DNA from 4 places in the Staphylococcus felis genome. Region 4 is predicted to be linked to each of the others. Evidence: predicted binding sites of a transcription regulator. Region 4 holds the regulator's gene; each other region holds the start of a gene.
The links. Region 4 encodes Rex, which represses fermentation and respiration genes when NADH is low (regulators of the CRP and FNR family bind a similar motif). Its sites were predicted from a motif close to TTGTGAAATATTTCACAA; they were not measured.
Positions count from the first base shown of each region.

Region 1: the regulator Rex is predicted to act here: its motif matches at 1,640-1,657, upstream of C7J90_RS10020 (citrate synthase).
Region 2: the regulator Rex is predicted to act here: its motif matches at 6,860-6,877, upstream of C7J90_RS03860 (DoxX family membrane protein).
Region 3: the regulator Rex is predicted to act here: its motif matches at 2,573-2,590, upstream of C7J90_RS05055 (nitrate reductase subunit alpha).

Region 1 covers NZ_CP027770.1:2,136,800-2,145,284, forward strand. Annotated here, with positions in the region: gene icd (NADP-dependent isocitrate dehydrogenase) at 1-400, opposite strand, end outside; gene C7J90_RS10020 (citrate synthase) at 448-1,566, opposite strand; gene pyk (pyruvate kinase) at 2,112-3,872, opposite strand; gene pfkA (6-phosphofructokinase) at 3,890-4,861, opposite strand; gene C7J90_RS10035 (acetyl-CoA carboxylase carboxyltransferase subunit alpha) at 5,492-6,436, opposite strand; gene accD (acetyl-CoA carboxylase, carboxyltransferase subunit beta) at 6,436-7,296, opposite strand; gene ystJ (NADP-dependent malic enzyme) at 7,340-8,485, opposite strand, start outside.
Region 2 covers NZ_CP027770.1:809,728-818,212, forward strand. Annotated here, with positions in the region: gene C7J90_RS03830 (Mur ligase family protein) at 1-459, shown strand, start outside; one part of gene C7J90_RS03835 (IS3 family transposase) at 359-1,257, opposite strand; one part of gene C7J90_RS03835 (IS3 family transposase) at 1,257-1,503, opposite strand; gene C7J90_RS03840 (CapA family protein) at 1,586-2,524, shown strand; gene C7J90_RS03845 (trypsin-like serine peptidase) at 2,628-3,476, shown strand; gene C7J90_RS03850 (FMN-dependent NADH-azoreductase) at 3,900-4,526, opposite strand; gene C7J90_RS03855 (M23 family metallopeptidase) at 4,832-5,800, shown strand; gene C7J90_RS03860 (DoxX family membrane protein) at 6,250-6,774, opposite strand; gene C7J90_RS03865 (hypothetical protein) at 7,052-8,260, shown strand.
Region 3 covers NZ_CP027770.1:1,102,970-1,111,454, reverse strand. Annotated here, with positions in the region: gene C7J90_RS05055 (nitrate reductase subunit alpha) at 1-2,522, opposite strand, end outside; gene C7J90_RS12240 (5'-nucleotidase C-terminal domain-containing protein) at 2,735-5,131, opposite strand; gene cobA (uroporphyrinogen-III C-methyltransferase) at 5,586-6,524, opposite strand; gene nirD (nitrite reductase small subunit NirD) at 6,515-6,829, opposite strand; gene nirB (nitrite reductase large subunit NirB) at 6,832-8,485, opposite strand, start outside.
Region 4 covers NZ_CP027770.1:2,455,048-2,463,532, reverse strand. Annotated here, with positions in the region: gene ilvD (dihydroxy-acid dehydratase) at 1-328, opposite strand, end outside; gene tsaE (tRNA (adenosine(37)-N6)-threonylcarbamoyltransferase complex ATPase subunit type 1 TsaE) at 820-1,269, shown strand; gene tsaB (tRNA (adenosine(37)-N6)-threonylcarbamoyltransferase complex dimerization subunit type 1 TsaB) at 1,262-1,927, shown strand; gene rimI (ribosomal protein S18-alanine N-acetyltransferase) at 1,939-2,364, shown strand; gene tsaD (tRNA (adenosine(37)-N6)-threonylcarbamoyltransferase complex transferase subunit TsaD) at 2,357-3,379, shown strand; gene C7J90_RS11755 (ABC-F family ATP-binding cassette domain-containing protein) at 3,569-5,521, opposite strand; gene C7J90_RS11750 (redox-sensing transcriptional repressor Rex) at 5,674-6,318, shown strand; gene C7J90_RS11745 (YeeE/YedE family protein) at 6,984-8,060, shown strand; gene C7J90_RS11740 (sulfurtransferase TusA family protein) at 8,078-8,302, shown strand.

The sequences.
Region 1 (8,485 bases), 320 kb from region 4:
CTGGTCGTTTAACAGGAGATGGTACACCTTGGAACCATCTTACAGGACGTAAACATGTAAACAAGTCTAATTCTTGACGTAAAGCAACGTTTAAAGAACGAATCCCCCCACCAATCGGTGTTGTAAGTGGGCCTTTAATAGCGATTAAATATGACTTAATCGTATCTAAAGTTTCTGCTGGAAGCCATTCTCCAGTTTCATCAAATGCTTTTTGACCTGCTAAAACTTCTTTCCACGCTATTTTTTTGTCACCGTTATATGCTTTTTTGACAGCTTCATCAATAACGCGACTTGCTGCACTCCAAATATCCGGGCCTATACCGTCACCAATAATAAATGGGATAATAGGTTCATTTGGTACTTGTAATCCACTTTCAGTTTTTATAATTTTTTCACTCATCGTTTGAATACCTCCACTAATAGCTTTTATGATTAAACATTTTATAATTAACGTTCATCAATTGATGTGTATTTACGATCAACTTCACCAACATAAGTTGCACGAGGACGCATAATTCTGTTGTCTCTTAATTGTTCAAGAATATGCGCTGTCCAACCAGCTGTTCTACTGACTGCAAAAATTGGTGTAAACAAATCATATTCAATATTCATACTATGATAGACAGTCGCACTGAAGAAATCGACATTTGGAAGCAGTCCTTTTTTGTCTTTCATAATATCAGCAATTTTAACTGACATTTCGAATAGTTCTTTTTGACCTGTTTCTTCTGTTATTTTACGACTCATTTCTTTTAAATACTTCGCTCTTGGGTCTCCGTTTTTGTATACTCTGTGACCAAAGCCCATCACTTTTTCTTTATTTTCAAATGCTTTTTCCAAATATGGTTCAACATTATCAATTGAACCAATTTCTTTTAGCATTTTCATTACTCGTTCATTCGCACCGCCATGTAGAGGTCCCTTTAATGAACCAACAGCTGCAGTAATTCCTGAATACATATCTGATAGTGATGATACTGCACAACGCGCTGTAAATGCTGAAGCGTTTAGTTCATGGTCAGCATGCAAAATTAGCGCTTTATTAAATCCTTCAACCTCTACATCAGTAGGTTTTTCCCCTCTTAACATATACAGAAAATTCGCTGCATAACTCAATGATGCATCTGGTTTAACAGGCTCTTTTCCTTCTCGTACGCGTGCAAATGACGTCACTAGCGATGCTATTTTAGCTTGAATTCTAATCGCCCGTTCTTGCAATGCACTTTCATCATTGTCATCAGCATGTTCATCAAAATGTGCAAGATAAGATACTGATGTTCGTAATGCTGTCATTGGGTGAACTTCATCCGTCGCATACTCTTCAAAATGACTGTACATGCGTGGATTCAAAGTCATATATTTATATAACTTTTCTTTTAATTCAGTCAATTCTTTTTGATTCGGCAAACGGTAATTCCACAACAAGAAAATAATCTCTTCAAATTCAGCATTTTCAGTTAAATCATCTATGTCATAGCCTGCATAAGTGAGCTGACTATCGATAATAGAACTGATTTTAGTTTCTGCTGCGATTACCCCTTCAAGACCTTTCTTTAATTCTGCCATAATAATTTCCCCTTTACTTTATATTCGTTCTTTATAATGGCTTTCAATATCATTATAGCCAATAAATATATATTTGTGAACATTTTAAGAACTCCTAAATTCTGAATTATCAAACATTAATGGTGTGTAAATTTCTAAATATATCCTAAAAATCGCATGACATAAGGGTTTATCATTTTTAAATTACGCTTTTATATAAGACTATCATCATCATTCGCATTATTTATCAATATCAATAAAAAGAATTGATAGCGATTGATTTGTTTTTAATTAACACTAATATTGTAAAAATAACATATCATTCAACTGTATGTTTGTCGATTAACGCTTATATTATGTAATACCGCATGCTGCAGTTAGGATATATCTTTTATCATTTTCTCTTAAAATTATTTTATTTTCAATTATTATGTATAGAGAAGAAAATAATAACTTTCATGAAGAACATTGTCTAGGCTATTTTTCTCATGATATGATTAGGAATTAAAAAAGACGAATGCGCATATTATACGAATTCGTCTTCAATGTTTGGGCTTTATGTTTGATTATAGTACGTTAGCGTAGCCCTCGAATATTTTACCTTGTGCAGAATCTACTGTAACAAGTATATCATTTGGTATTTGTTTTGTTACATTGTTAACGCCAACAATTGTAGGGATACCTTTTTCTAAACCGATGATGGCACTTGGAGATGTTAATCCCCCTTCTTCAGTAACAAGTCCTGCAGCTTGATCAAGGAACGGTACAATTTCATTATCTACTGAAGGTGTGATAATAATAGCATTTCTAAGGTCTTTGCCTTCAAGATCTTGTGCTGTTTCAGCTACAACTGTACGCCCACAAACTGATGAACGACCAATACCTTGACCACTAGCGATATCTTCCCCGATTAAATGAAGCTTCATTAAATTAGTTGTTCCAGATTCACCAGTAGGCACACCTGCAGTTATGATGATTAAATCACCATTTTGAACGCGTTCTGTTTCAATCGCAGTTGCTACAGCATTGTTGAGTAGTTCGTCTGTCGTATAATTTCCTTCACGTACAACAGGATAAACACCCCAAACTAAACTACATTGACGTGCAGTTGTTTCAAATGGTGTTACCGCTATAACGTCTGACTTTGGACGGTATTTTGAAATCGTACGTGCTGTATTACCGCTTTCTGTTGATGCTAAAATGGCCTTAACATTTAAATTGAGCGCTGTATGAGCCACTGATACCCCAATTGCATTGACAAGTGATGTTTCAACTAGTTTAGTGCGGTCAGAAAGTAATTTTTTATAATCTTGTGCTTGTTCAGCTGCACAAGCGATACTGTTCATAGCTTTAACAGCTTCTTCAGGATATGCACCTGCTGCTGTTTCGCCCGATAACATAACAGCATCTGTACCATCATAAATCGCATTAGCAACGTCTGATGCTTCTGCTCGAGTAGCACGTGGATTACGTTGCATTGAGTCAAGCATTTGCGTTGCAGTAATGACAGGTTTACCTAACTTATTACATTTTCGGATTAAGTCTTTTTGCACAATTGGTACTGTTTCTGGTGGTATTTCAACACCCATATCGCCACGAGCAACCATTAGTCCGTCAGATACTTCAAGAATATCGTCTATATTATCAATACCTTCTTGATTTTCGATTTTTGGAATAATACTAATGTTTTGATTATTGACATCTTCTAAAATTTTACGAATCTCAAGAACATCACTCGCACGACGTACAAAACTTGCTGCTATAAAGTCAACATCTTGTTCAATCCCAAAACGAATATCTTCTGCGTCTTTTTCTGTTATACCTGGTAAGTTTACTTTAACACCTGGTAAGTTAACACCTTTTTTATTCTTTAATTCACCAGTGTTTAAAACTTCACATAAAATCTCGCCACTATTTTCGTGAATTTCTTTAACTTTTAATTCGATTAATCCATCATCTAATAAAATAAATGAACCAACATGAATATCATTAATTAATTCAGGATATGTTACAGAAAATTTCTCAGGTGTGCCTTCTACTTGTGACATGCTTACAATGACATCTGACCCTTTTTCTAATGTAATGATGCCATCTTTCATATCATGCGTTCGAATTTCAGGCCCTTTTGTATCTAATAAAATACCTATATTTAAATTTAACTTTTTCGCAACTTTACGTATCGATGTGATACGTGCAGCATGTTCTTCATGTGACCCATGTGAAAAGTTTAAACGAGCCACATTCATTCCAGCTCTCATTAACTTTTCTAACATTTCTTCAGATTCTGAAGCTGGTCCAATCGTACATACGATTTTTGTTCTTTTCATAAATAATGCCTCCTAGATTATATCGATAATTCCTTAGTCAAATCTAACATGCGTTGTGTATATTTAACCTCTGAACTTCCGTTAAAGATTGTATTAAAATCTGTAGCGATGAGTTTATTATCCTTAATACCTACACCTTTTGCTGAATCACCAGACATTAATAATTCTACAGCGTATCCACCTAGACGAGAAGCTAAGACTCTATCTGCCCCTGTAGGACTACCACCACGTTGAATATGACCTAATACAGACACACGTGCATCCACATTAATGTATTTCGTTAACTCAGATGCACATGAATCTCCGGTCATACAACCTTCAGCTACTATGATAATGGAGTGCTTTTTACCACGATCAATACCATGTTGGATTTTTTCGGCGATGTCTTTCATGTCATAGCTTGTTTCAGGTGTAATAATTGTCTCAGCTCCTACTGCCAAACCAGACCATAAAGCTAAGTCACCACAGTCGCGCCCCATCACTTCAATAATAAATGTGCGCGCATGACTTGATGCCGTGTCTCGAATCTTATCCACGGAATCGATAATTGTATTTAAAGCTGTATCAAATCCAATAGTGAAGTCAGTTCCATTAATATCATTATCGATAGTACCTGGTATACCAATTGTTTGAATATCCTTACACTCTTCACTAATACGTTGTGCACCGCGATAACTTCCGTCACCACCAATAACAACAAGGCCTTCAATTCCCCGTTTTCTTAAATTTTCGATTCCTTTAGCTCTTACATCCTTTTCTTTAAATTCTGGACATCTTGCAGAATATAAGAATGTTCCGCCTCTTTGTATAGTATCCCCTACTGAACCTAATTCCAGCTTATGGATATCGTCATTAATTAAACCAAGATAACCTTGGTAGACACCATAAACTTCAATATTGTGATAGATTGCTTTTCTCACTACCGCACGAATTGCTGCATTCATGCCAGGAGAATCTCCACCGCTTGTTAAAACTGCAATTTTTTTCATGAGACATACCCTCTTTTGCATAGTTGTTAAGTTAAAAATACCACAAAATAGCGCATCATTCCATTAAAAACAAGCAAACTATAAAGTGTAAACGTTTTTATATAGCGGATTATACAAGATATGACTTAAAAAGATTAATATGGCAAATCCTAATTATATATTTGACTTTTTACATTGCAAAATGAAAGCAAGTTACATTGTTCTTTATCAAAAATCATATAAAAATGGCTCTCAGTCAAATTGGACTGGTCGCATTAAATTAAGGCGTTATGCAATAATGAATTGCTTAACGCCTTTTTCGTTGTGTGATCATAAAGTCTTGAACATTAATGCCTCTTTTAATACAACATAAATCAGTAAAATTGAGTTAGTAAAACATACTTTATAACTTAGAGGTGTGAATAAATATAGCAAATTTGATTGATTCCTAAGCCGAGACTTCTGAGGCGTCTAGAAAAGCGAGGCTTTATGGAACAATCAAATAAATGAAATTATTTATACACCAGTCCGATTTACTATAGAACCATAAAAATTAAAGTAGTAATTACTTTCAAGTCACTATAAAATCAACAAAAAATGATTGAGCGCTACACAACTTATACGCGTTATGTAGTCCTCAATCATTAACAGTTACTCTACAAATGTACCAATATTTCTAAACTTGTTGAAACGGTCTTCTTTAATATCAATAGGTTCCATATGCGTAAAATCTTTTAACTGCGCAACAAATTCTTTTTTAATTTGCTTTGCAAGCATCTCAATATCATGATGCGCTCCACCTAATGGTTCTTTAACGACTTTATCAGCAATATTCAACTCTTGTAAATCATATGCAGTTATTTTCATTGTTTCTGCCGCTATTTTTGCAAGTGAGCTATCTTTCCATAGAATGCCAGCAGCGCCTTCTGGTGATATAACTGAATATGTACTATTTTCAAGCATTAACAAGCGATTGCTAACCCCTAAACCAAGTGCACCACCACTTCCTCCTTCACCAATTACAATAGAGATAATAGGTACATTGATCGAAGCCATTTCAACTAAATTTTTTGCAATAGATTCACTTTGACCGCGCTCTTCAGCCGATTTACCAGGATATGCACCTTTTGTATCAATAAATGTAAAAATAGGGCGATTAAACTTTTCAGCTTGCTTCATTAAACGCAAAGCTTTTCGGTATCCTTCAGGGTGCGCCATTCCAAAATTGCGATATATGTTATCTTTAGTATCTTTACCTCTTTGGTGACCAATCACTGTAACGGGTTGGTTATTTAAATATGCGATGCCACCTACAATAGCTGGATCATCTCTAAAATTACGATCACCGTGAAACTCGATAAAATCATCAAAAATATAAGAAATATAATCTAACGTTGTCGGTCTTTCTTGTAGTCTTGCAATTTGAACACGATCCCATGGTTTTAAATTCAAATAAACTTTTTCCTTCTCATGTTGCAGAGCTGCCTCGAGTAAGTCGATTTCATCGCTAAGGTCGACGTCATTTTTATGTTGGGTTTCTTCTAATGACTTTATTTTATTTTTGATATCTTCAATAGACTTTTCAAAATTTAACATTACTTATTCACCCCATTATGCATTTCAAAAAGCTGTGCTAATGTTTGTTTCATTTCACTCCGATGAACGACCTTATCTAATTGACCGTGCTCTAATAAGAACTCAGCTGTCTGGAAATCTTCAGGTAATTTCTCGTTGATTGTTTGTTCAATAACACGACGCCCAGCAAATCCAATCAATGCTTTTGGCTCTGCTAAATTAATATCACCTATTGATGCAAAACTTGCTGAAACACCGCCTGTAGTTGGATGTGTCATATATGAAATAAAGAGTTGGTTTGCTGCAGAATGTCTCTCGAGTGACACACTCGTTTTCGCCATTTGCATTAAAGATATAATACCTTCTTGCATTCTCGCACCTCCAGAAGCTGTAAATAGTACGAAAGGCAATCGATGATCAGTACAATAATCCACAACTCGACAAATTTTTTCACCAACGACAGATCCCATACTCCCCATACGAAAACGCGAATCCATTACGCCGACACCAAATTTTATGCCATTTAACTCGGCTACTCCTGTAACAACTGCTTCTGTTAAACCCGTTTTTTCTTGGTCTTTCTCAAGTTTTTCTTCATAGCCAGGAAAGTTTAATGGATTTGCAGAGGTCATCCCTTTATCAAACTCTTCAAAAGTTCCCTCGTCAATTATCGCGTTGATACGATCATGTGCTGATATTTGAATGTGATGATCGCAGTTAAAGCAAACATTTAGATTTTCCGTTAGTTCTTTCGTATACATAATCTTTTTACATTTTGGACATTTCGTCATAATACCTTCTGGAACTTCGTTTTGTTTTGAATCTTGAACCGTAATATATTTTTTCTTTTTAGAATTACGATTAAAAAAATCTTTAAACATTTAAAATACCTCCACATAACCATAGGCTAGACTGTTGTTAGGTTTATTTCTTTAAATCTGTAAGCGACAAAGTTTTTTCATATACATCATCTGGATCCACTTCGATTCTCGCCACCCCTGATTCCATGGCTGCACGCGCAACTTCTTTAGCAACAGTTGGTGCTACTCTATAATCAAATGGCTCTGGAATGACATAGTCAGCACTACGAGACGTATCAGAGACTAAGTTTGCAATTGCTTCGACTGCAGCACGTTTCATTTCTTCATTGATATGTGTCGCACGAACATCGAGTGCCCCTCTGAATATTCCAGGAAATGCCAATACATTGTTGATTTGATTTGGAAAATCCGAACGGCCTGTTCCTATCACTTTGGCACCCGCAGCTTTAGCTTTATCAGGCGTTATTTCAGGGTTAGGATTTGCCATTGCAAAGATAATGGGGTCATCATTCATTGATTTCACCATATCTTCAGTCAAAGCATTCGCTACAGAGACACCTATAAATACATCTGCTTCTTGAACCACATCAACAAGTTTACCTTCAACTTTATCTTTGTTTGTCCATTTTGCTACTGTTTCTTTCGTCTTATTCATACCATACGAACGTCCCTCAAAAATTGCACCTTTTGAATCACACATAATCATATTTCTAACACCATATGAATAGAGTAATTTTACAATAGCGATACCTGCAGCGCCCGCACCATTTAATACCACTTTGATGTCTGACAAGTTTTTTTCAACTAAGCGAAGTGCATTAATCAAACCGGCAACTGTCACAATAGCAGTTCCATGTTGATCGTCGTGAAAGACAGGGATTTTTGTTTCTTTTTTCAATCGTTCTTCTATTTCAAAACAACGAGGCGCGGAGATATCTTCTAAGTTAATGCCACCAAAATTCGGCTCTAACAACTTCACAGTTCGAATAATTTCTTCTGTATCTTTAGTATTTAATGATAACGGAATGCCATCTACTCCAGAAAAACTTTTAAATAATACGGCTTTACCCTCCATCACTGGTATACTCGCCTCAGGTCCAATATCTCCAAGACCTAAAACAGCAGTACCATCAGATATGACTGCAACTGTATTACTCTTTAATGTATAATCATAAACTTTACTTTTATCTTCATGAATATCTTTGCAAGGCTCAGCTACACCTGGTGAATAAGCTAAACTTAATTCCTC
Region 2 (8,485 bases), 830 kb from region 4:
AAAATATTCACGCACCAAAACCAGACATATAGAGCGAAAACAAATCTTTATCATTATGGCATGATTACGCATGGACTTTTTTATGGACAAAATGACTCTATCGGTGTCACGCTATCAAAATTAAATGGGCGCAAATATGTATCAGTAGTGATTGGCGCGCAAGGGATGTTCCATAGAGACGCATTGATATATCAAAGTTTGTCCGCTGTGATAACAAATAATGTAAAGCCTTATCCTTCTGAAGAGGCAAAAGTGATTGACAGTGATAAATCAGTGTATACAATTAATGTTTTAGGAGATACTTACTTTGGCGAATTTTATACACGAATTCGACTTAGACAAGGTAAAGAATGGTATGTCAACAGATTTCTAGACAGTTTTTATAGAAACTATCTTTGTACGCTTTCGGCGTCAGATAATTTAATGCACTATGAGGTCGAATGTTGTTATACCAATTAACATAATCAAACAATTCGAGTTTTAAGTGATTAATAGATTTAAAATCATACTGTTTAATGAATTCAGTTTTTAACGCTTTAAATGTACTTTCAGCTACTGCGTTGTCATATGGACATCCTTTCATGCTTAAAGATCTTTTGATACCAAAGGTATCTAGTACATCATCAATCATGTGATTATCAAACTCTTTTCCTCTGTCAGTGTGAAACATTTGTACGTCTCTTAAATCGTGTCTAATGCTACTAAGTGCCTTGGATACAAGCGTGCTATCTTTCTTTGAGCCTGCGCTATGCCCAACAATCTCACGGTTAAAAAGATCAATAAATAAACATATGTAATGCCATTTTCCAGCCACTTTTACATATGTCAAATCACTGACAAGAACTTCCAATGGTTCTTTTCTATTGAAACTTTGATTTAATTCATTATTGATTTCGCGTTCACTTGAGCGAGAAGGAAATGATTTATACTTCGATGTCGTATAAGAAGATACTAATTTATTTGCTTTCATAATGCGTCCTATACGTCGTCTTGAGACATTTAAACCATTTTTGATAAGTTCATTTTTAATCCTTCTTGTTCCAAAACATTTGCGATTAGAATTGAAAATCTCGATAATTTTATCGCTAATTTCCTTATCTCGATCATCTTTTTCAACGTTGGGTGATTTGTTAATTTCGTAATAGTAACTACTTCTAGAGATTTGCAGGACTTTGCACATTGCTGATACTGAATATTTATTGGCATTCTTTCGAATGACATCTATTTTCGTCCCATGATCAGCGCTGCTTGCTTTAAAATATCATTTTCCATTTTCAATTGTTGATTTTCTTTACGTAATTTTCTTAGTTCTTTTTCTTCATTAGTTAAGTTATCTTGATGGTTAAATGAACCAGTATTTTGATGTTGCTTAATCCATTTCCCTAACGCCGAAGGTGTTAAATCATATTCACGAGCAATTTCATTTCTAGGCTTACCATTTTCATAAAGCTTTACCATTTGTAATTTAAATTCAGGACTAAAAGTTCTTCTTTCTCTTGTCATAAAAATCGCCTACTTTCTTAATTTAACAATATCTATTCTCATAGAATTTGTCCAACTAAGTGTAGACGATTCAGAAGATGCATTGACGCGTTTTGGACGAGCGTATAGTTTCGATCAACTAAGACCTTTTATACAACGTGCAGATTTTAATATTTGTAATTTTGAAGCGGCAATTTCTGATGATCGTAACGAATACTTAAAAATGAGAAAACCTTACGTATTGCATGCTGATTCAATTGGTAACGTTAGTACGTTAAAAAACGAAAAAATCAATCTGGTAACGTTAGCCAATAATCATCTGATGGATTGTGGTGTCGAAGGATTAAATCAAACAATAGACCAATTCCAACGGTCTGGTATTGATACAATCGGGGCTGGACGAGAACAAAATGAGGCAGAAAAGCCATATGTGATGAATATCAACAACCAGCGTATTACATTCTTTAATGCCTATTGGTATAGAAAACCAATGTATGAAGCTTTTGATTTCTATGCGATTGGAGACGAACCGGGTGTAGCTTGTATGAATATGTATATGTTAGAATCTATCAAGGCGGAAAAAGAAAAGTATCCAACAAGTAAGATTGTTGTTATTGCGCATTGGGGTGTGGATTTCAAGAGTGTTCATCCATTACAAGTCGAATATGCAGAGCAATTGAGTGCTGCAGGTGCAGATCTAATCATTGGTCATGGTGCACACATGATTCAAAAGGTAGAAAAAATAGGCCATACTACAGTAGCATATAGTATTGGTAATGGCGTGTTTAATAGTAATGGTGAATACAATAAGCGATTTGTGCCAGCATATAGCATGATTGCCCAGCTCATTTTAGAAGAAAATCAACCTCTTAAACTCAGATTTTATCCTATCTATGGGAATAACTTAGAAACATTCTGGCAACCAAGATTTTTAAACGAAGAAGAATTTAAGCATTTTATCAATATGATGAAAACATATGGATCAGAAAATATGGAAATCGGAAAAGATGATTATTATTATATAGAAACAGTTATATCATAAACGAAGAAATAGCGATGAAGTGTTAGAAAGATTGAAAACAACATCGCTATTTTTCATATTATTTGATTGATGAAGATAATTTATATACAGGGAGGATATAAGATTGAAAAAACTACTAATATCAATTATTGTTTTTTCATTTGTAACATCAAGTTCTATTGCTAATGCGGATTCATATTTGGAAAAAGTTGTGAATAATAGAGATGCAGGTATCATGGAGGCTCAGCAATTAGTTCAGGAAATCAGTAATAATGATTTAGATATAAAGGCTATTGATAAAATTGATGAATCAATTAGTGGTATCGGTATTTTATCAAATACTAAAAATAAAGTTTATGGTTCAGCATTTGTAGTAGACGATTATACACTTTTAACCAATAATCATGTAGTAGAAAAAGGGTTTGGAACTCGAAACCAAACAAAATATGATGCAGAAAATGTGAGTAATTTAAAGTTCATGCCATCTAGAAACGGAAGTAATATACCTTATGTATTTAATATAAAAGATATCAAAATGATTAAAGGTGTTGATGTAGCTATTGTGCATACAAAGGAGAAACTAACGGATAAAGTTAAACCTTTAGAAATAGCAAATGAAAAAGATATTAATGATATGAAATTTAAAGACCGAATTACTACTTATGGTTATCCAGCTAAAGAATTTTTAGGCAGTAATTTTGAAAGAGACAATAGGTATAAGTTATATAAATCAGAGGGATTTTATATCCGTAATGTTAATAGTGACGATCCACAATTTTATTCAAAACTCATTATTAGAAAAGGAAACTCAGGTTCTCCAATATTGAATAACAACAATAAAGTGATAGGTATTAATCCAGGAGGAATGAACAACACTAATGCTAATATTACAATCAGAGGTAAAAATGAAATGGCGTATGCAGTTAGCTTTATTGGTTATGTAAAAGAAGAGGTAGATAAGTATAGATATTAATCATTATTAAATGAGCTTTACTAAGAATGAAGAAGTTTAGGGTGGATTTTTGTATATTAAAGTAGAGTGTACAATAATTATAAATAAGTAGAATTTTACGGAATTACTGTGTTTTATCGATTTTTGAACTGCTTAGCTATATTGTTTTGCTCGTAAAGTGGCATATTGATTTGTAAAACTCAATACTTAGTTAATTTTACGTAACATAATGTGTATCAAAAGGCACGGTTTTGAGTATGAAAGTTACAATAATTTGTGTCACTTTTTTATTCAAGAAATCACATATTTAACAATGAAAAAAGGAAGTTAATCAACAATAAATTGTTTAACTTCCTAAATTAGTATGACTAGTTTATTTGAAAGAAAGCTTCATGTGAATGAATGCCTTCTTGCTATTTTTTTAACTTAAGTCTTTTTGAGAAATTAGAATTGTTGTCCCATTTCTACTGCTTTTTGATTTGCAAGTTGTTTAATTTCTTCTGCTTTCTGAGGTGCGGCGTTGTGACCTTCAATAATAACAGTATCGTATGAAGGGACACCGTAGAAGCCCATTAATGATTTAATGTAGCGATCACCGTGTTCCATTTCAGTTCCAGGTCCTTCACTATAGAGTCCACCACGCGCTTGAATGTGAAGGGCTTTTTTGTCTGTTAATAAACCAACAGCGCCTTCTGGAGTGTATTTAAATGTTTTACCAGCAACTGATACAGCGTCAAAATAGGCTTTTAATACTGGAGGGAATGATAAGTTCCACATTGGTGATACGAATACGTATTTGTCAGCGTTGATAAATTCATCAACGATTTCACCTAAACGGTTCACTTTACGACTTTCTTCTTCTGTTAATGTTTCGCCATTTTGTAATTTGCCCCATCCAGAGAAGACGTCAGCATCGATTTGAGGGATATCTTCTTTAAATAAGTCGATGTGTACGATTTCATCTTCAGGATGAGCGTCTTTGTATGAATCTAAGAATGCTTTACCAGCAGCCATAGAAGCTGATACAAGTTCGCTTAGGGGATGTGCAGTAATATAAAGTAATTTAGTCATTTTAAAAGTTCCTTTCTATTAGTGAATGTTAACAACGATAACTATTATATCAAGTATAATAATTATATCAAGATAAAACTTCGAATTCGTAATAAAATACTCCAAATGGCCGATATTTTCAAAGTTTATCGTGAGAAATGATAAGTAAAAAAGTATATATAGTAATAATATATGTATATTTTTACAGTTTTTTACAGGTTGATTACAAAAAAGAGTAAAGTTGTTTACATAGTCAATTTTTATATTTAAATGTGCTAGTATTTGTTTAGTCAATAATGCAATACAAATTGGGAGGACTTATTTTTATGAAAAAATTAACAACCGCTACAATCGCTACGTTAGGTTTAGTTACTGCTGGTATTGCTATCCAAGGTGAAGCAGATGCTGCAGAACAAGCACAATGGATTACATCTTATAACACAACTTATTCAGAAATGACACATGATTATGTCACAATAGATAATTTAGGAAACCGTCATCATACTTTAGATGGTAATTGGGATCCTTCAATGTTTCAAAATGACGCGTATTATTCACAATATGTAGATGAAGAAGGTCATACACACTATATTTATTATTTAACTGATAACGATTACTCATTAAACCAATCACATGAATCCATTCAAGCGAATGGCTATCAAGGTTATATTGGTCAATCAGACTACGTGACACCGTATCAATCTTCATATAATAGTGAAAGTTACAATGCTGATGAAAATAATACAACGCATTGGTCAGCAAACAATACAAATCAAGTAGGTTATGGTACGCAAAATGGTAACAACACAGCTAGTCAAGCACCTACAGTACAAGCGCCGACAACTAATGGCTCACAAAATGATGGCAGTGCTAATATTAAGCCTGCTTCATCTAAAGCAACAGGATCAGCTGGATGGTTGAATAAATATCCACAATGGCAACCATATGGCCAATATCATGGCGGTGGAGCGCATTATGGTGTTGACTACGGTATGCCTGTAGGAACACCTGTATATTCTTTCACAGACGGTCGAGTAATCGATAGCGGATGGAGTAATTATGGTGGTGGAAACCAAATCACTATTCAAGAAGCAGGTACAAACAACTATCAATGGTACATGCACTTGAGTCAATTAAATGTGAAAAAAGGTGACACAGTGTCTGAAGGTCAACAAATTGGATTATCTGGTAATACAGGTAACTCTACAGGACCTCACTTACATTTCCAACGCATGCAAGGTGGTATTGGAAATCAATACGCAGTGAATCCAACAGGCTACTTAGCTTCCAAATAATACAAGTAAAAAGTCTGATATGTATCAGCAATCGAAAAACTTCGAGGTTTTCGTAAGCATTTACGAAAAATTTCGAAGTTTTTCCTTTAATGATATGTCTAGTCGTACCACGAGGGTGTTTAAATGCATTCTCGGGTATTGTTTCCTATCATTCACATATCGTGGTCAATCATGATTAGGAATCAACATGGATGTTTCTATTGGAAGTGTAATTTATAATCTTTATGCATAATACACCTCGTTAATTTAGTTTTTGTAGTGATGAATTAAATGATACGAAAGTGTCTTTTTTTAGTATAATAGTCGGTGATTACATGTATAAACGAAGTCATCTCATACAAAGTTTTATCATAAAAGAAAACGCTAAGACGAATTTTTATAATCATCTTAGCGTTATTTATTTTAGGATGTATGTTTTAGCCTCTATAGTATAGATACGATATATTGGATTAGTGTGTATCTTCAAATTTTTGAAGTCTTGGATAGTAATTGAAAAATTGGAAGAACTTAGCACTTAATAAAGATTTTAAATAATAATCGATGCCGATTTTACCACTGTTAAAGCCCCCCATAAAGATGAAGATGCCAATTAAAATATATAATGGGTTGACAGATACGGTACCTGCAAACAAGAACATAAAGTTTAATCCTAAACCGATAAATGAACCGACAGTAGTGAATAAGCCTAAAACTAAAAACAGTCCTGTCAGGATTTCTAACGTTGGAATCAAAATATTAATCAAAGGTGTCATTGGTAAAACGATAGTGTCTAAAAACCAAGTGAATACTGGATATTGAACTCCCGCTTCTGACATAACAGGATTATCGATTGCATTTTGCAAATAAGCCCCTGCATCAAAGCCTCCACTCATAACCTTTCCGAATCCAGATTTTAGCCAGCCAAATCCTAAATATAAGCGAAGCAATAATAAAATAATACTCGCAATTTTACTTTGTTGTAACCATTTAACCATAATACAGTACCTCCCGAAATAGCTCTTTCTTTAGTTATTTTTAAGTATACTTATTATATCTCTTAACAATTTAAATTATATTATAATGTGAATATAATCACAATAGAAAGAGTTTTATTTCACAAAATTGTCACAAAAGTGAACGATTGGATGATATGTTAATGTTATAGATAAAGGGGTAAAGAAGTGGTGAATGCGTATCACTGTATTTTAAAAATGATAGTGGTATAATTTTTATAACACAATAACTTTTCAAAATAATTAAGGAGTGATTCAAGTGGTTGAAGTAAAAGATTTACAAGCTTTAAAAGAAGCAAATACAGAAAACAACGAGATTATCGTAACAGAAAATATTGCTTTAGAAGGTGAATTTGTATTACAACCTGGTGTCACATTAAAAGGACAAGATGCTACAATTGAAATTTCAGGAGAAGGTCAATTAGTGGGTCTATCTACTAATAATACGATTGAAAATATTACATTACGCACTAATAAAGATAATGATGCAGTGTACTTTGATGGAACAGGTGCACAAGGTAAATATGTCTTGAATAATGTAACAACTTATGGTGCAGTTACATTAATCGCTGACGACGCAAAAGGCGATATTCAAGTAGATGTCGAAAATGTAGATGTTGTTGAAGCAAATGTAACTCACAAAGAAGAAGGGCCTCAAGGATTTGGTGTAACAGTTATCCAAGGGGGTATTACAATTTGGAACCGTACACCAGATATTCGCTTTGATGCTGAAGTGAGAGAGGTATCGGTAGGCCGTGAAGGTGAGCCAGTTAATGGTAGTGGTGTATTTGTATCAGGTACAGATGATGCGAAAATTTATTCAAAATTAATCACTACTAATAATGTTTACACAAACGGATTATTAACTCAAGGTGTTGCCAACCGTATCTCAGGCGGTGTATTCACAGTTACAAATGCGTATGTAGATCGCGTTGAAAATAAAGGATTGACTAAAACGTATGGCTTTAATGATATGGTACTCGATAACTGGGGCTATGTTAAAGAGTGGGTCGTAAAGGATGAAGTACAATCAGAAGGTACAAGTGGTATCGGCTTTGTAAACTTTGGTGATATCGATGCGTTAGATATCCAAGCGCCTATTCGTACTAAAGGAACAGGTGCACGTGGTATTAATAACTATGATGGTACGATTAAAAAATTAGACTTAGATCTGATTGAAACTCACGGTGACGGAGCTGTAGGTATTCAAATCAGTAAACCAGTAGGTCGTATCACAGTGCATAAAGATATTAAAACATATGGTGGCACTGGTGAGTCACTTGTAAAAGGTGTCATTAAACAACTATCAGCGATCGGTATTAGTATTTTAGATGGAGCTGAAGTAGAAAGCTTAGAAGTCAAAGGTAATGTGCATACACACGGTAAAGACATCACACCTGTTCAAAACGAAGGAACAGTTCGTGATGGATTAAAAATCTTAGGCGAAACTTTAAATAAATATGAGTAACTATTTATAAAAAATGAAATAGAGGAATAGTGATTTCAGAAGAAAATTATTTTATTCCAGCTAACCAGGATCACCTATTTTATGGGTGGTCCTGATTCATTAAGTCAAAACATTCTCGTGCAACGGAAGTAACATAATGAAATTCCAATGATGATGCTGTAATTGTAATTAGCATCATCATACACATACACCTATGCTGATATGTACTTCCTATAAGCTTATATA
Region 3 (8,485 bases), 1.1 Mb from region 4:
TCATGCGCTAAAGGAGACGTCACAACATCTTTAAACGTTCCTCGTAAATGCACACGTGACATCTCTGAAAATGTTTTACTAATAGTTTTAAAGATGTCCCAATCTGAACGCGACTCCCATAATGGATCAATAGCCGGATTGAACGGATGAATAAATGGATGCATATCTGTAGATGAAATATCATGTTTTTCGTACCATGTTGCTGCAGGTAACACAATATCGGAATATAAAGGTGTCGCCGTCATACGAAAATCAAGCGATACAAGCAAATCTAACTTTCCAACAGTATCATCGCTCCACTCAATCTCTTCAGGCTTATCTTTTTCATTAGGTTCAGCCATTAACGCAGATTTTGTTCCAAGTAAGTGTTTCATAAAATATTCTTGACCTTTAGCCGAACTTGAGATTAAGTTTGAACGCCACACGAATAAGGTTTTCGGATGATTTTTGCGTAATCCTGGATTTTCAACAGCAAATTTAGTTTGACGTGTCTTTACATCTTCAATCGCTTGTTTTAAAATCGCTTCATTTGTAAATTCACCGCGGTCTCGCGATTCTTCTCCCCATAACAAACTATTGCGGTCAAATTGCGGGTAAGATGGCAGCCAGCCATTACGTGCTGCTAAAACGTTATAGTCTGCTGGATGTTGCAATTTAATACTATCCGCTAAAGGAGAGGCTAATCGGTCAACACCTGATTCTTCATATTTCCACTGATCCGTTGCAAAATAGAACCAACTTGTCCCGTTTTGTAGACGTGGTGGACCTTGCCAGTCTTTGGCAAAAGCAATCGTACTCCATCCTTCAATTGGACGACATTTTTCTTGACCTACATAATGTGCCCATCCGCCACCATTGACGCCTTGACATCCACATAAAATCACTAGGTTAAGGATTGAACGATAAATCGTATCTGAGTTGAACCAATGATTAATACCCGCACCCATAATAATCATAGAGCGGCCACCTGTATCAATCGCATTTTGAGCAAATTCTCGTGCCACTTGTGTAATCACGTTGGCTTTAACACCAGTTACTTTTTCTTGCCATGCTGGTGTATAAAACGATTCAGTATCATCAAATCCTTTTGCTTCAAGCACATGATTAAAGCGTTTAACACCGTATTGACTTGCCATTAAGTCGTAAACTGTAGTCACTAATACGTCCTCATCATTCGCTAGTTTAACGTGACGAACTGGTATAGGACGTTCAAAAATTCCATTCCCATCATTATCAAAATATGGAAACTGAATCGTTTCAATGCTGTGTGCTCCATTCGCAACTGTCATGGCAGGGTCAATTGCTTCACCATTTTCATTTTCAAGCTTTAAGTTCCATTGTTTACCTTCTTCCCAGCGCTGTCCCATTGTGCCATTTGGAACTTGAATTGTGTCGGTGTTTGCATCAATCACAACTGGTTTCCACTCACTATTTTCAGTCGTACCTCCAAAGTCACTCGAACGCAAAAATCGTCCAGCTTTATAACCGTTATCATCTTGATCAAGGCGAATAATAAATGGCATATCTGAATATTGTTTCGCATAATTGATAAACATTTCCGACGGTTGGTCTTCATAAAATTCTTGTAAGATAACATGTGTCATTGCTTGTGCTAATGCCGCATCGGTACCTGGATTAGGGGCTAGCCAGTTATCTGCAAACTTGACATTTTCGGCATAGTCTGGCGCTACAGAAACCACTTTTGCGCCCTTATAACGAACTTCCGTCATAAAGTGTGCATCTGGCGTACGTGTTAACGGGACATTTGATCCCCACATCATAATATAGGATGCGTTATACCAATCACTTGATTCTGGTACATCTGTTTGTTCACCCCAAATTTGTGGTGAAGCAGGTGGTAAGTCAGCATACCAATCATAAAAACTTAACATTTCTCCACCTAGAAGTGAGATAAATCTCGCGCCCGCTGCATAGCTAATCATAGACATCGCAGGAATTGGTGTGAATCCAGCTATACGGTCCGGACCATCTTTTTTGATAGTATAAATTAATTGTGCTGCAATTAATTGAGAGACATCTTTCCACTTTGCACGAATATGGCCGCCTTTTCCTCGTGCAGATTTGTATATACGCGCTTTGTCCTCATCTTCTACGATAGAGGCCCAAGCTTTTATAGGGTCTTGATGTTCTTCTAATGCAGCGGTCCACAATTCCCAAAGTTTCCCTCTAATATATGGATATTTAATACGCAATGGACTGTACTCATACCAAGAAAAAGAAGCACCACGAGGACATCCACGCGGCTCAAACTCTGGCATATCTGGGCCACAACTTGGATAGTCAATTTGTTGATTTTCCCATGTAATGACACCGTTTTTGACAAATACTTTCCAAGAGCACGATCCCGTACAATTCACACCATGGGTCGTACGCACAACTTTGTCATGACTCCATCTTTCTCGATACATTTTCTCCCATTCACGGCTTTTATGCTCCAATACTGACCAGTTGCCATTGAACTTTTCAGTTGGCTTAAAAAAATTTAATCCAAATTTTGCCATTTTTATCCTCCTCATTCCCATAGACTTTCCTAGTTATCACTATTTTACCTTTGTTCAATTTTTCACGATATTAGGGAAATGCCTATTTAACTAAGGAGAATCCCTATCAAAACAGTTGAACACCACTTCCAGTCTCAAAAAGCTTGCCATTCCAAAAAAAGACCAGATTGCACACCTTCAACTATGGCGTCAATCTAGTCTGATACTTCATTTTAAATTTGTGAATGATGACGTCTAAACCTCACTACGACCATACCTGCACCTATCATCATAAGGCCTAATCCTAGTGGTATTGCTTCATTCGTTCCTGTTTCAGGTAAAACGTCAACACGCGCATGATTATTCTTTTGAGCTGTAGAGTGTTCATTGCTAAATGTCTCGTCTACTGATGTAAGCTGCAAATGATGTTTTGATTCAGTAATCGTTTTATCCCATAGCATCATTTTTCCTGATGCCACGTTCAACGTTTCTGAAGCATTGCCTAACGCTTGTAGATGAGAATTAGATATTGTTGCAACTGAATGAGAAGTATTTGTTTGTTGCGTTGCGCTATCGTTTGAAAATCCTGATGCCTGTCCAATCTGTTGTTGTTCGACTTTTGGATGTGTTTGTATCTTCTCGATTTCAGGCTGCCCTTCTGATGTATTTTGAGATGTTGACTCGGGTACACCATTAATGATACGAACTGGTTGTGTCGTATCATATTGCGAAAGATCTGCCACCTTCAAGTAATCTGCAAAAACTTTATCAAGAGATACCCCTTCTTCACGAGGGCCGATAAACATATCATAGCCATCTCCACCTGAAGCGGTAAAATCATTTGTCGCAACATAATATGTTCGATTTAAATCAAGTGGTTCAAATCGATTTGTTTGATGATTAAATAATTGCACTTCACGAACGCGGTTCCCAGGTTCTTGGTCTAAATCATAATAAACACGAATAGAACGAGAAATCTGAAGGAACCCACCACTAGCAGCGAGTTGCTTTTGACCATTTGTTTCTACAACTTGTGCACTTAGACTTTGTTCAAAGGCTTTTAGAACATCATCTCCTTTAACTTGAATTTGTGCAATTGTATTACCAAATGGCAAAACAGTCATAATGTCATTAAGGGTAACTTCTCCTTTTTTAATTGATGCTCGAATGCCACCACTGTTCGTAACTGCAAAATCTGATGGATGACTAAATCCAGTTTGACCATATGCCTCCATAGCATCAGCGATAGCATTGCCTAGATTTGTCTCACCTGTACGAACCGCTTCACGTTCTCCCATCAAATCGATGGTATGATTTGGAACAATCACTTCTGATGTTTCCGCTAAAAATTGCTTATTAGCTTGTTCCACTTGATTTTGTAATGCTGCATTAGGAACGACATTTTTGACATCTTCAGCTGAAATCAATGACGCTTTCGCATTTTCAACATGTGCATCATGATAATCAAATGTAATTTGGCCAATATTTGCAAGTGCTGTACCAGTTTGTGCAAGGAGATCATGTCCAAAAGTTTCACCGTTTTGTAGTACAGAATGTGAATGACCATCAATGACAAAAATAGGGACTTGATAGTTTTTATTCTGACTTAACTGTTTCGTTAAATAATCACCACGCCATACCTCTTTCGTCGTTTCATCAATGCCTAAATGAGATAAAATAACAAAAATATCCACTTGACCGTTGAGCTTATCCATTTCACGTATGACACTTTTTAATGGATCTGTAAATGTCACGCCTTTAATCCCTACAGGACTTGTCTTCGTTTTGGTTTCGGGTGTCGTCACACCGATTACACCATATTTCAAACCCTTTTTTTCAATGATGACTGAAGGTTTAAAGGATAATTTTCCGTCTTTATACACGTTAGAACTTAAGATTGGAAAGTTTAACATCCCTTCTAATTTTTTCAATTGGTCATAACCAAAGTCAAATTCATGATTTCCAGCTGCCATCGCATCATAGCCGACTTCATTCATTGCTTTAGCCATTTCTTCACCTTTAGATTGATTCGAAAGAGGCAATCCTTGGAATGCATCGCCCGCGTCAACCATTAAATCAGGCTGCTTTTGTTCTTTGATTGCCTTAAGTTTAGGCAACCCAATGACACGACCATCTTCTTCCACCATTCGCCCATGTATGTCATTTGTATGTAAAATCGTACGCTTCGTATCATGAGCTTGATTGCTATTTTCAGATTGTGTAGTAGCTCGCAGTGCTGGTTGTTGTGCACCTTCAGCTTTCATTGAATCAGTATTTTGCGCTGTGTCTTCAGGCTCTATTGACGGTACTGTTTCTGATTGCTTAACATTATCTTGTTGTGATTCGATTTTATTTATCTCTTGGTTTTGATTTGCTTTGAGTGCATTTACTTTTGATGATTGCTCTGGATTGTCATTAGAAAGTTCTGTCGTTGTATCTTGTTCAGTCACTTGACTTTCTGTATCAGCTTGAGATTTGGGTATAACTGTATCAACCTTTTCTACAGTTTCACCAGATTGTTGATTTGATGGTACTAGTTCGTCTGCATGAACAGATGGACCATCGAATGCAAGTAATATCCCCATTACACAACATATCATTAGTATGATGGGTAAAATCCTATTTTTCATTTAAATCCCCCTTTTTTATTGTATTCTCATATATCCTAGCATATTTAATGAACTTTAAATTAAAGTTTCATAAAATTTATTTATGATTTACGTAAAATAGATTCATCTATTTAAAAAAGGCTAGGATATAGCAGTTTTTTCATCTGGACCAGGCTGGGACATAAATATCTCGAAGTTTTTCTACAATTAAATGCTACGAAAAAGGCTTTTTTAAAGTGTTTTGATGTAAAATGACACATATATAACGTCGTATTGTTGGCGAGACGCCTGAGGGAATAGGATGAGCGTCGAGACCAGGGCTCGACCCATCCCCTAGGAAATGCGAGCCAAACAATACGAATGATTGATAAAAGAAAAGCATAGAGGTGATTCAATCATCTCTACGCTATTATTTTTGGGATTGATGCCCCAGACTCTAATCCTACTGCTTTTTATCCTTGCCTTTTGATTCTTTTTATAATTTAATGATTTCTGTAATACGTGTCTGTTGGATCAACTCAGTTATTTTTTGACGCTGAGTGTGGTGAATAGTATTATCATTTTGGTAATCTAGATAGGCCACTTGACCTTGTTCATATAAGTCATATGCAAGTGATAAACAAGCGTCTTTTGGTCCTTGTAATAAAATAATGTCTGGAGATTGTAAAGGTAATACTGTGTCAGACTGAATCTCTCTTGCTACATCTCCAACGATAGTGATACCTGGGCCGAGTCGTTCCGGTAATTGTGCTATTCGATCGACTATCGTTGTTACAGTACCTGTCACGATATATTGATTATGACATGATGCATTGAACACAACTGCCACTGGAAAGTCTTTTTGAATATGCGACTTAATCTGTTGCATTAGTTGCGGCAAGCGTTTAATCCCCATATATATCGCTAATGTTCCATTGTGAGTTAACGTTGTGATATCAATTTCATTGTCTTCGTTATTTTTGAAGTGTCCTGTTGTAAATGTAATATTTGTAGATACATTTCTTTCAGTTAATCCTCTCTCTAATTGACTCACTGCTGCACTTGCTGCTGTAACACCTGGAACGATTTCAAAGTGAATACCATGCGCTTTTAATGTTTCGACTTCTTCAGCAACACGTCCAAATATCGCTGGATCTCCACCTTTAAGTCGAACAACTGTCTGATATTCATTCGCTTTTTCAACTAATAATGCATTGATACGTTCTTGTTTTATATATTTTGTATAAGGCGTTTTCCCAACATGAATCCATTCCGCACTTGGTTTTGATAATTGTAAAATAAAGGGGTTTACAAGTTGATCGTATAAAATAACGTCCGCTTTTTGTATACATCGTTCGGCTTTGCGAGTTAAGTAGAGCGGATTGCCTGGTCCTGCTCCCACTAAATAAACTTTACCCTTTTCGATTAGAGACATACGTATATATCTCCATCCTTTACTTCTACCGCATATGTCGCAACACAGCCTTCATCTGGTTCTTGAACTTCACCACTGTTTAAATCAATTTTTTGATCATGTAATGGACAAAAAACATAATGCCCGCTCACTGTTCCCTCTGACAATGGTCCTTCTTTATGTGGACATACGTTATGAATGGCTTTAATATCACCATTTTCCATTAAAAAAAGTCCAATTTGAATGCCATTGACAATGATTTTTTTACCAATTAAAGGTTCAAGTTCTGATATATGTGCAACTTTTACTTTTTCTTGTAGCATGATTTTTACACCTTCTCAACTTCAAATATTTTTTGCTTTTCTTCATTATTGATAATGGCATTCCAAGGTTCTTCTGATACCGCTTCTTTAGCATCCATAATACGATTAAACAATGCTTTTTGTTTTTCTGGATCAAGTACGACTGCTTTGATGTGATCAAATCCTAATCGTCTTAACCATGGTGCTGTACGTTCTGCATATATCCCTGTTTCTCTGTAATATTGCATATAAGCCCCACATAACTGAATCACTTCATCTTCTGTTTCGACTGTTGTAAGATGCTCCGCGACTTCAACAGTTGTTCCACCGTTACCGCCCACGAAAATTTGGAAGCCATTCTCAACACCGATGACACCAAAATCTTTCACGCCTGATTCGACACAGCTTCTTGGACATCCTGATACACCCATTTTAAATTTATGTGGCGTATCAATATATTCGAATGTTTTTTCTAATCGAATACCTAACTGAGTCGTATACTGTGTGCCAAATCGACAAAATTCTTTTCCCACACAACTTTTGACTGAACGTGTTTTCTTCGCATATGCTGATGCTGAACGCATCCCTAATTCTTCCCATACTTGAGGGAGCTCTTCTTTTTTCAAGCCGTAAAGTCCAATTCTTTGTGAACCCGTCACTTTGACGAGTGGGACATGATACTTTTTCGCAACTTCACCTAAACGTATTAATTGATCTGCATCAGTGACACCCCCACGCATTTGTGGAATAACTGAGAATGTCCCATCTTTTTGAATATTGGCGTGATAGCGCTCATTCGCAAATCGTGATGCTCTTTCATCTTCATGCTCGTGAGGATAGACCATGTTCAAATAGTAATTAATCGCTGGGCGACATTTCGGACATCCCCCTTTGTCTTTAAAATCTAACACGTGGCGGACTTCTTTTGAGGTTTTGAGTCCTTTCGCACGTATTTGCGTCACAATTTGGTCTCGCGTTAAATCTGTACACGCACAAATGCCAGTTGGTGCAGTCGCTACAAAGTCCTCACCTAATGTATGTTCAAGTAACTCTGCAATTTGCGATTTACACTTACCACAAGAGTTCCCTGCTTTAGTCGCTTTGGTCACTTCATTCACTGATGTCAATCCTTCTTCTTGAATCGCACTCACGATAGTTCCTTTACATACGCCATTACAGCCACATATCGTTTCATCATCATCCATTTCTGCAACACTGATTGCATCGACTTCACCTGCTTTATGCAATATAGATACTAATGTATAATCATCAATCGTATCGCCTTTTTTCATCATATTGTAGAAGCGGTTGCCCTCCTCAATATCTCCATACAGGACAGCGCCTACAATGGTACGATCTTTGATAAATACTTTTTTGTAGATATTATCGACACTATTAAATGTTTCAATTCCATGGATTTCATCTGTTTCATTAATACGTCCAGCACTAAACAAATCACAACCTGACACTTTTAATGATGTAAATGTTGTTGATCCCTTATAACCTTCTGTCAGGTTTCCTGTAATATGGTCTGCTAATACTTTGCCTTGTTCGTATAAAGGCGCGACTAACCCATATACTTTAGAGCGATGTTCCGCGCATTCTCCCACTGCATAGATATTGGGATCACTTGTTTTCATATAGTCATCTACAACAATACCTCGTCCGATTTCTAAGCCT
Region 4 (8,485 bases):
GAGCGTTAATGACTGTTTCAGCAGCATCTGCAATAATTTCTCTACTTGGTAATGAGTAACGCATGCCAATGTGTCCCATCGCAATACCATCATCGACACCAATCGTATTAAACTCAAATGGAATACCGCCAGCTTCACGGATTGCTTCTTTAGCAATGTCTCCGAGTTCTCTTAAATGGACATGTCCAGGGACGATATCGATGTAAGAATTGCATATCGCAATAAATGGCTTATTCATATCAGTAGGTGATTTAATTTGACCAGTCGCGTGTAATAAGCTTCTGGCTGGTGCTTGATGATCTCCTTTTTTTATCATGTCACTTCTCATCAGTGATTCCCCCTTGGCCGTTTATAAAATAAAAAAATACGCCCCAATTTGGATTGGGACGTATTGTAAAGTCCCATTCAACTTGAAATAGGACTTAAGTCTTTAGTCAAAAATCACTAAAGCTCCAGCCCTGAGCGTAATAAAATAATGACATTTAATTGTACAAAGTTAGATTTAGATTGTCTATTCATCATATAACGCTCCTTTCTAAGTTAAATGGATAATAAAATTTTATATTGTGAATTGAATGAATTGTAAGAAAATTTATGTTTTTAATTTACCGTATAACTTAAATGATGTCAACAGCAAATTTGAAATTTCTGAAAATTGAAGCGTATAAGGTACGCTTTATGATTCTATGAAAGGGTGAGTCATAAATTTAAGTTATAGCATCTATTTTTATGAAATGGGTTTGCTATGGTTGACTGACTAAGTCAAATAAAGCAAAATCTGTTACAATAGATAGGAAAAATGATCAGGGAGTAAATGAAATGATTAAGATAAAAAATTTAAAAGATATGCAACAATTTGCAAATCATCTTGTTTCGTTTTTAAAAGCTAAGGATGTCATATTATTAGATGGAAACTTAGGGGCTGGAAAAACGACATTATCACAATTTATCGGTCGTGAACTTGGTGTCAAAAGAACGATAAATTCTCCTACATTTAATATTATAAAATCTTATAAAGGGGACTCGTTAAACTTTCATCATATGGATTGTTATCGTTTAGAGGATTCGGACGAAGATTTAGGGTTTGATGAGTACTTTAATGATAATGCAGTGACTGTTATTGAATGGAGTCAATTTATCGAACCTTTTTTACCTGAAGACTTTTTAAAAATATCAATCGATGTTGTGAATGAAGATGAACGAATGATTAGTCTCAGTGCTCACGGAGAACACTATTTGGCAGTGAAGGAGGCATTAGATCGTGTATAGTTTATGTATTGATACATCCAATCAACCGATATCTGTATCACTTATGAAAGAGGGTTACGTTTTAAACACACATACATCTTCTATTAAACGTAATCATTCTGTGCAATTAATGCCCCTTATCGAATCATTACTAAAAGAGGCTAACATTTTACCCAATGCGTTAACCGATATTATAGTAGCCAAAGGTCCAGGTTCGTACACAGGATTAAGAATTGGTGTCACAACAGCTAAAACATTAGCTTATACACTGAATTTGAATTTATATGGTGTCTCATCATTAAAAGCATTAGCAGCGACAACTGACGAAACAGATTGTTGGATTGTACCTATTATCGATGCACGACGTCACTATGTTTATGCTGGTATATATCAATGGCAAAACGGCGAATTAATTGCAATAATGGAAGATCAATATGTAGCATTGGAGACACTTTTAGAAAAATTGAATCAAGCTTCAAAAGTTGTACTAGTTGGAAGAGATGTACTTCAATTTGATGATTTGTCGCATTTTGACAAAAAATTGAATTTGCCACAAGCAGAAAAAATGGATGCGCTAAAAGGTGAGCCTGTTACAATTCATAGCTTTGTACCAGAGTATTTAAAATTATCGGAGGCTGAACAAAATTGGTTGAATCAGCAGCAATCCAACAGCAATTAAACATAAGACGTATGAGTGTTGAAGATGTACCCGCTGTAACTGATATTGAACGTGTAAGTTTCATGGGGAGCTCTTGGACAATTGATGCGTTTTATCACGAAATACTTGAAAATAATTTTGCCCATTACTTTATTATGGAATATGAAAATAAAGTGATTGGGTACTGCGGTATATGGATTGTAGTAGATCAAGCGCAAATTACGACTATAGCGATTGAGCCGAATTATCGCGGACTAGGGTTAGGACAACTTATGTTAAAATACGTGATGAATTTTGCTAGTGCTGTTGCAACATTAATGAGTTTAGAAGTACGTGTAGAAAATCATACAGCACAGCATGTATATGAAAAGTTAGGGTTCGAATATGGTGGACGTCGAAAAAATTATTATGGTGATGGAGAGGATGCATTAGTAATGTGGGTGAATTTAAATGAGTAAACAAACATTAATACTTGCGATTGAAACGAGTTGTGATGAAACAAGCGTAAGTGTAGTTGAAAATGGCAAGCATATTTTAAGTAACAGTGTGTTAAGTCAAATTGAAAGTCACAAACGTTTTGGCGGTGTTGTACCTGAAGTTGCAAGCCGTCATCATGTTGAAAATATGACCATTATGATCGACAATGCACTACAGACTGCTGAAAAGACAATGTCAGATATTGATGCCATTGCAGTCACACAAGGGCCGGGTCTTATTGGTGCTTTATTAGTAGGGGTCAATGCAGCAAAAGCATTAGCATTTGCTCATCAAAAACCATTAATTCCAGTACATCATATTGCAGGACATGTGTATGCAAACCAACTTGAACAAGCGTTGAAATTTCCATTAATAGCTTTAATTGTGTCAGGTGGTCATACTGAACTTGTATATATGAAGGATCATTTAAATTTTGAAGTGATTGGAGAAACACGTGATGATGCAGTAGGAGAAGCATATGATAAAGTCGCTCGTACTATTGGATTATCTTATCCTGGAGGGCCCATTATTGATCAGTTGGCAGCAGAAGGTGAAGACTTGTACGCATTTCCGAGAGTATGGCTAGAACCAGATAGCTATGACTTTAGTTTTAGTGGATTGAAAAGTGCAGTGATTAACAAATTGCATAATCTTAATCAAAAAGGTGAAGAAATCGATCCGAAAAATGTGGCCACAAGCTTTCAAAATAGTGTTGTGGAGGTATTGGTCAAAAAAGCGATGCGCGCTTGTGAATCATATGGTGTCAAACAGTTAATTGTTGCAGGCGGTGTCGCAAGTAACAAAGGGTTACGCAAAGCACTTGAAGTAGAGACACAAAAAAGACATATCGAACTTTCTATACCGCAACCGAAACTGTGTACGGATAATGCAGCCATGATAGGTGCAGCGGGTTACTATATTTATCAAAAAGGGATTTTTGGAGATATGACATTGAATGGAAAAAGTAGTATGGATCTTGAAATGTATTCAGTATGAAATAGCATTCATCCAGGTTGATGAAAATCCATTTTGACTTTAAAGAGAGCCTAACAGTTAGCAAAATGACGCTTTAACTTTTGCTAATCTGTTAGGCTCTTTTAAGAAGTCACTCATTGAACATCGATTACCGGTAACATGACTGATTGGAAAAACGTGTTTACAGCAACGGTTGTGCATGTTAAATTTTTATGTCTCGTAATCAGCTAATTTTAATTGTAATGCTTCCCAATTGGATAAGATTTGATCTAGTTGGGCTTCGATTTCAATTCGCTCGTCAGCTAATAATTGTGATTGTTCATAATCATTTAAAATAGTATCATCGACCATTTTTTGGTCTATTGCTTCAATTTGATATTCAAATTGTGAAATTTCAGCTTCTAATGCTTCGATTTGACGTTCAATTTTACGTTTATCTCGGCGTATGGCTTTTTGATCTTGATAGTCTGAGTGTTCGGGTGTTGTTGCTTTGGATTGATGCGTCTTCAATTCAGGTGTTTGGGATTGTTGGTGTGCTACAAGTGCATGCTGCTCTTCTAATTTATCTAAGTAATACTGATAATGCCCTAAATAAGCAGTGCCACCATTATGATCTAAATCAAATATTTTATTGGCAAGTGCTTGAATAAAATAGCGATCATGAGAAACAAAAATAAGAGTCCCTTCAAAATTTAAAAGCGCATGCTCAAGCATCTCTTTAGAATCGATATCAAGATGGTTAGTCGGCTCGTCTAAAATCAGTACATTATTTTCTTCTAACATCAATAAAGCAAGTTGTAGACGTGCCTTTTCGCCACCAGACAAGTCGTGAATAATTTTTTTTGTATCGTCTTGAGTGAACAAAAATCGACCTAGCACAGCTCGAACATCTTTTTCAGGCATATGTTTATATTGATCCCAGACATAATCTAAAATCGTTTTGTTAGAAGAAAATTCAGCTTGCTTTTGATCATAATAGCCGATCTTCAAATTAGCGCCAGGTATGATTTCGCCCGATAGTATTGGTAAGCGTTGAGCTAAAGTTTTAATAAACGTAGATTTACCAATACCATTGGGCCCAATTACAGCGATGTGATCCCCTTTAGTGACTTCTAAATTGATAGGTGATGTAATAGGGGAATCGTAGCCAATCTCAAGCTGACGGATATGGAAAACATCATTTCCCGTATTACGTTGAAAGTCAAACTTTATATCGGCACTTCTTGCATCAAGCATAGGCTTTTCGATACGTTCCATTTTTTCTAACATTTTGCGTCTACTTTTAGCCATTCCACTTGTAGAAGCTCTTGTAATATTTTTGTCGACAAAATTTTCTAGTCGCTTAATCTCAGCTTGTTGACGTTCATACTCTGCAAGGCGCTTTTGAAAGTATTGATCACGTTGTTGAATGAACTTTTCGTAGTTACCGACATAATGCTTCACTTCACCAAGAGAGACATCGTAAATCTGTGTTACTATTTTATCTAGAAAATAACGATCATGTGAGATAATGACAATGGCCCCTTTGAAAAATTTCAAATAATCTTCAAGCCATTGTGTCGTTTCCATATCTAAATGGTTGGTCGGCTCATCTAGTAATAATAAATCAGGTTCACTTAATAACATTTGAGCAAGTGACAATCGGGTTTTTTGTCCACCGCTAAAGTCATTCACCGGTCGTTGGTAGTCTTTTTCAGAGAAGTTAAGCCCATTTAAAACAGTTTTAATCTTACTATCCACTTGATAACCGCCCAACTTCTCAAATTCATTTGAGATATTTTCATAACGTTGGAGGTGTTCTCGATACGCAGTTGTATCGTGCTGATCAACGTGTTGACTTAACCAATCAACTTCGACTTGCATCTTATCTGCTAAAGATTGATGATACACGAATGGTTTTGACATTTCTTCATACACGGTATTTTGCGTGTCTAAAGTCATTTGTTGTGTCAAATAACCGAGGCGTAAATTTTTAATTTTTGAAATATGTCCTTCGTCGTATCCTTCAACACCGGCAATCAGCTTCATTAGTGTTGATTTTCCCGCACCGTTACGACCTACTATGCCGATACGCTCTCCAGTTTTAATTTCAAAATGAACATTCTCAAAAATCGTTTCGCCATCAAAGGATTTTGAGATTTGATTCAATTGCATTAATATCATTAGGCATACTCCTCTCAATATTATATTTTACAATAAATGATTCATCTATAAAATAGTTACTGTTTTATTACTAGTTATATTCGGGTATAATTGTAAGTGTATATACTGTGAAGTTTATCACAAATATCTGAAAATGATTTGGAGGTTTGCAAATGGCGAAAGAGGTAAACAAAATTCCGAGAGCGACATTAAAACGTCTACCGCTATATTATCGTTTTGTTAACACTTTAAAAGCTAAAGGTGAAGATAGAGTCAACTCTAAAGCGATTAGTGAAGGGTTAAATATTGATTCTGCAACAATTCGACGTGATTTTTCGTATTTTGGTGAGTTAGGAAAAAAGGGGTATGGCTATAATATAGATAGTTTATTAGAATTTTTTAAATCTGAATTGAGCGATGCAGATATTATTAAAATCGGTGTCATTGGAGTAGGTCATTTAGGTAAGGCTTTAATTAGTTATAACTTCTCAATTCATGATGATATGACTATTACTGAGGCGTTTGATATTGATCCCAATATTATAGGGAGTCAAATCGGTAATGTCAAAGTTAAATCTATGGAAGAAATTGAAGAAGTTATTCAAAAACACTGTATTGAGGTAATGATACTTACAACACCAGCTGCCGTAGCTCAAGAAGTTACTGATCATTTAGTAAAATCAGGTATTAAAGGAATTCTTAATTTCACACCTAAACGCGTAGTGACACCTAATCATGTTCAGGTTCACCAAATTGATCTAGGTGTTGAATTACAATCATTATTATTCTTTATGAAAAATTATGGAAAGCAACAGTAAACGGGCGATACTAGGTTATAATTATCTGCTCAATAAAAAAGTATATTAAAAGAACGCGAGATATAGGGGCCTTTAGTCAGAATAAAAATTGTCATAACGCATACACTAATGTCGTGAATAAACTTAATCGTTAATGACAAATGATATAAGTTTATGACACTTTAGCCCCGGATAAGTCTCGTTATTTTTATGCAAAAAATCGAGCCATCAATTGGAAAAAGATGACCCGATTTCTGAGGAACATTTAAATATTGGGAAGGGAGTTTTATTATTGGAGTATGGCTCAATTATATTGTATGTACTCATAAATGAGGCTAATATTCCTTAAGTTAAATATATCAGTGCTTAACTGTAGTCATTCTTTCCGATCAAAACGAGTATGAATGCTTTTCTGTAAACCACTCTATACAAAGTTTTTAATCTATTAAGTTTATTATTATCCTTCTATCATAAATAGCTTCTAAAAATTTTATCCTCTTATAATTTTTTGCCACTATTTTAAAGATGCTCAAAAATAGAATTGAAGAACGCCCCATATAATAAACGAATCTTTTATGTTTGAATTAAAAAGTAAATAGTAGCATCCATTTTTAAAATGGCCTTGTCAAAAGGGATAATTTATTCTATAATTCATATAATGTTAATCGGATATAGGAGGGGTTTATTTGATTTGGACAATCATAAGTGGACTAATTGTAGGGGTGTTATTAGGTTTTGTAATGCAACGTACTCGTTTTTGTTTGACAGGCGGATTTAGAGATATGTACGTGCAAAAAAATAATAAAATATTTTACGCACTTTTAATTGCGATTACGATACAAGCTATTGGCATATACGGGCTTAACACTGCAGGCGTTATTCATATTGATAATGGAACATTTCCCATTATTGGTACGATAATCGGTTCTTTTATATTTGGTGTCGGTATAATACTAGCTGGTGGATGCGCTACTGGTACATACTACAGAGCTGGTGAAGGGCTAATTGGCAGTTGGATAGCATTAGCGATGTATGGTTTTTTGGCCGCGGTTTCCAAATATGGCATTTTATTGCCACTAAAAGATCAAATCAATAGTACGACTGTTACCAACGCTGATATGGCATCTTCAACTGGAATCCCCGGTTGGATATGGTTGATTGTACTTATTAGCATTACATTATTTGTCGTCGTTAAAACGCTTCGTAAGCCAAAATCAAACATTGCGATTCCAAAATTAAAGTCGCGTTATACAGGGATACGTCACCTTTTATTTGAAAAGCGTATACATCCATTCGTTGCTGCGATTGCGATTGGTCTCATTGCATTAATCGCATGGCCAATGAGCGAATCTACAGGTAGAGCGGGTGGATTAGGGATAACAACACCATCAGCGAATATTGTTCAATTTCTAACGACAGGAGATGTGTCGGTGTTAGATTGGGGTGTATTTCTAGTTTTAGGTATTTTTGTAGGATCATATATAGCAGCACGAGGATCACGCGAATTTAAATGGAGATTACCTGATAAAAAGACCATTCGTAACAGTGCGTTGGGTGGTGCATGTATGGGATTTGGTGCAGCAGTTGCAGGGGGATGTTCTATTGGTAATGGTCTTGTTGCAACGGCAGCTTTATCTTGGCAAGGCTGGTTAGCATTAGCCTTTATGATATTAGGAACATGGTTTATGAGTTACTTTTTATTTGTTAAACCATTAAAAGCAGCACGTGTGCAATCGGCTCAACGATCTGTAAGTGTATCATAAAAAAAGGAGGATACAATATGATTTATGAATTAGGTACAGTAGGAATGGTATGTCCATTTCCATTAATAGAAGCTCAAAAGAAAATGGAGGAATTAAGCGCTGGAGATGAGCTCAAAATTGATTTTGATTGTACTCAAGCGACTGAATCTATCCCGAATTGGGCAGCAGAACAAAATTATCCCATCAACCATTTTGAACAGCTCGATGATGCATCATGGACGATAACAGTCCAAAAAGTATAATAACTATGACAGGCCTCCTTAAAGCTTAATTTTAAGGAGGTTTTGATTGAATTTTTTGATACGAATGCCACGATAACCAACTATTTCTCTTGATAAGAAAAACGAATGTAGAAGTTAAGGAGCATGACATGAAAGGATGAGAATATGATAAAATAACCATTGAGGTATATTTAACGAAATTCA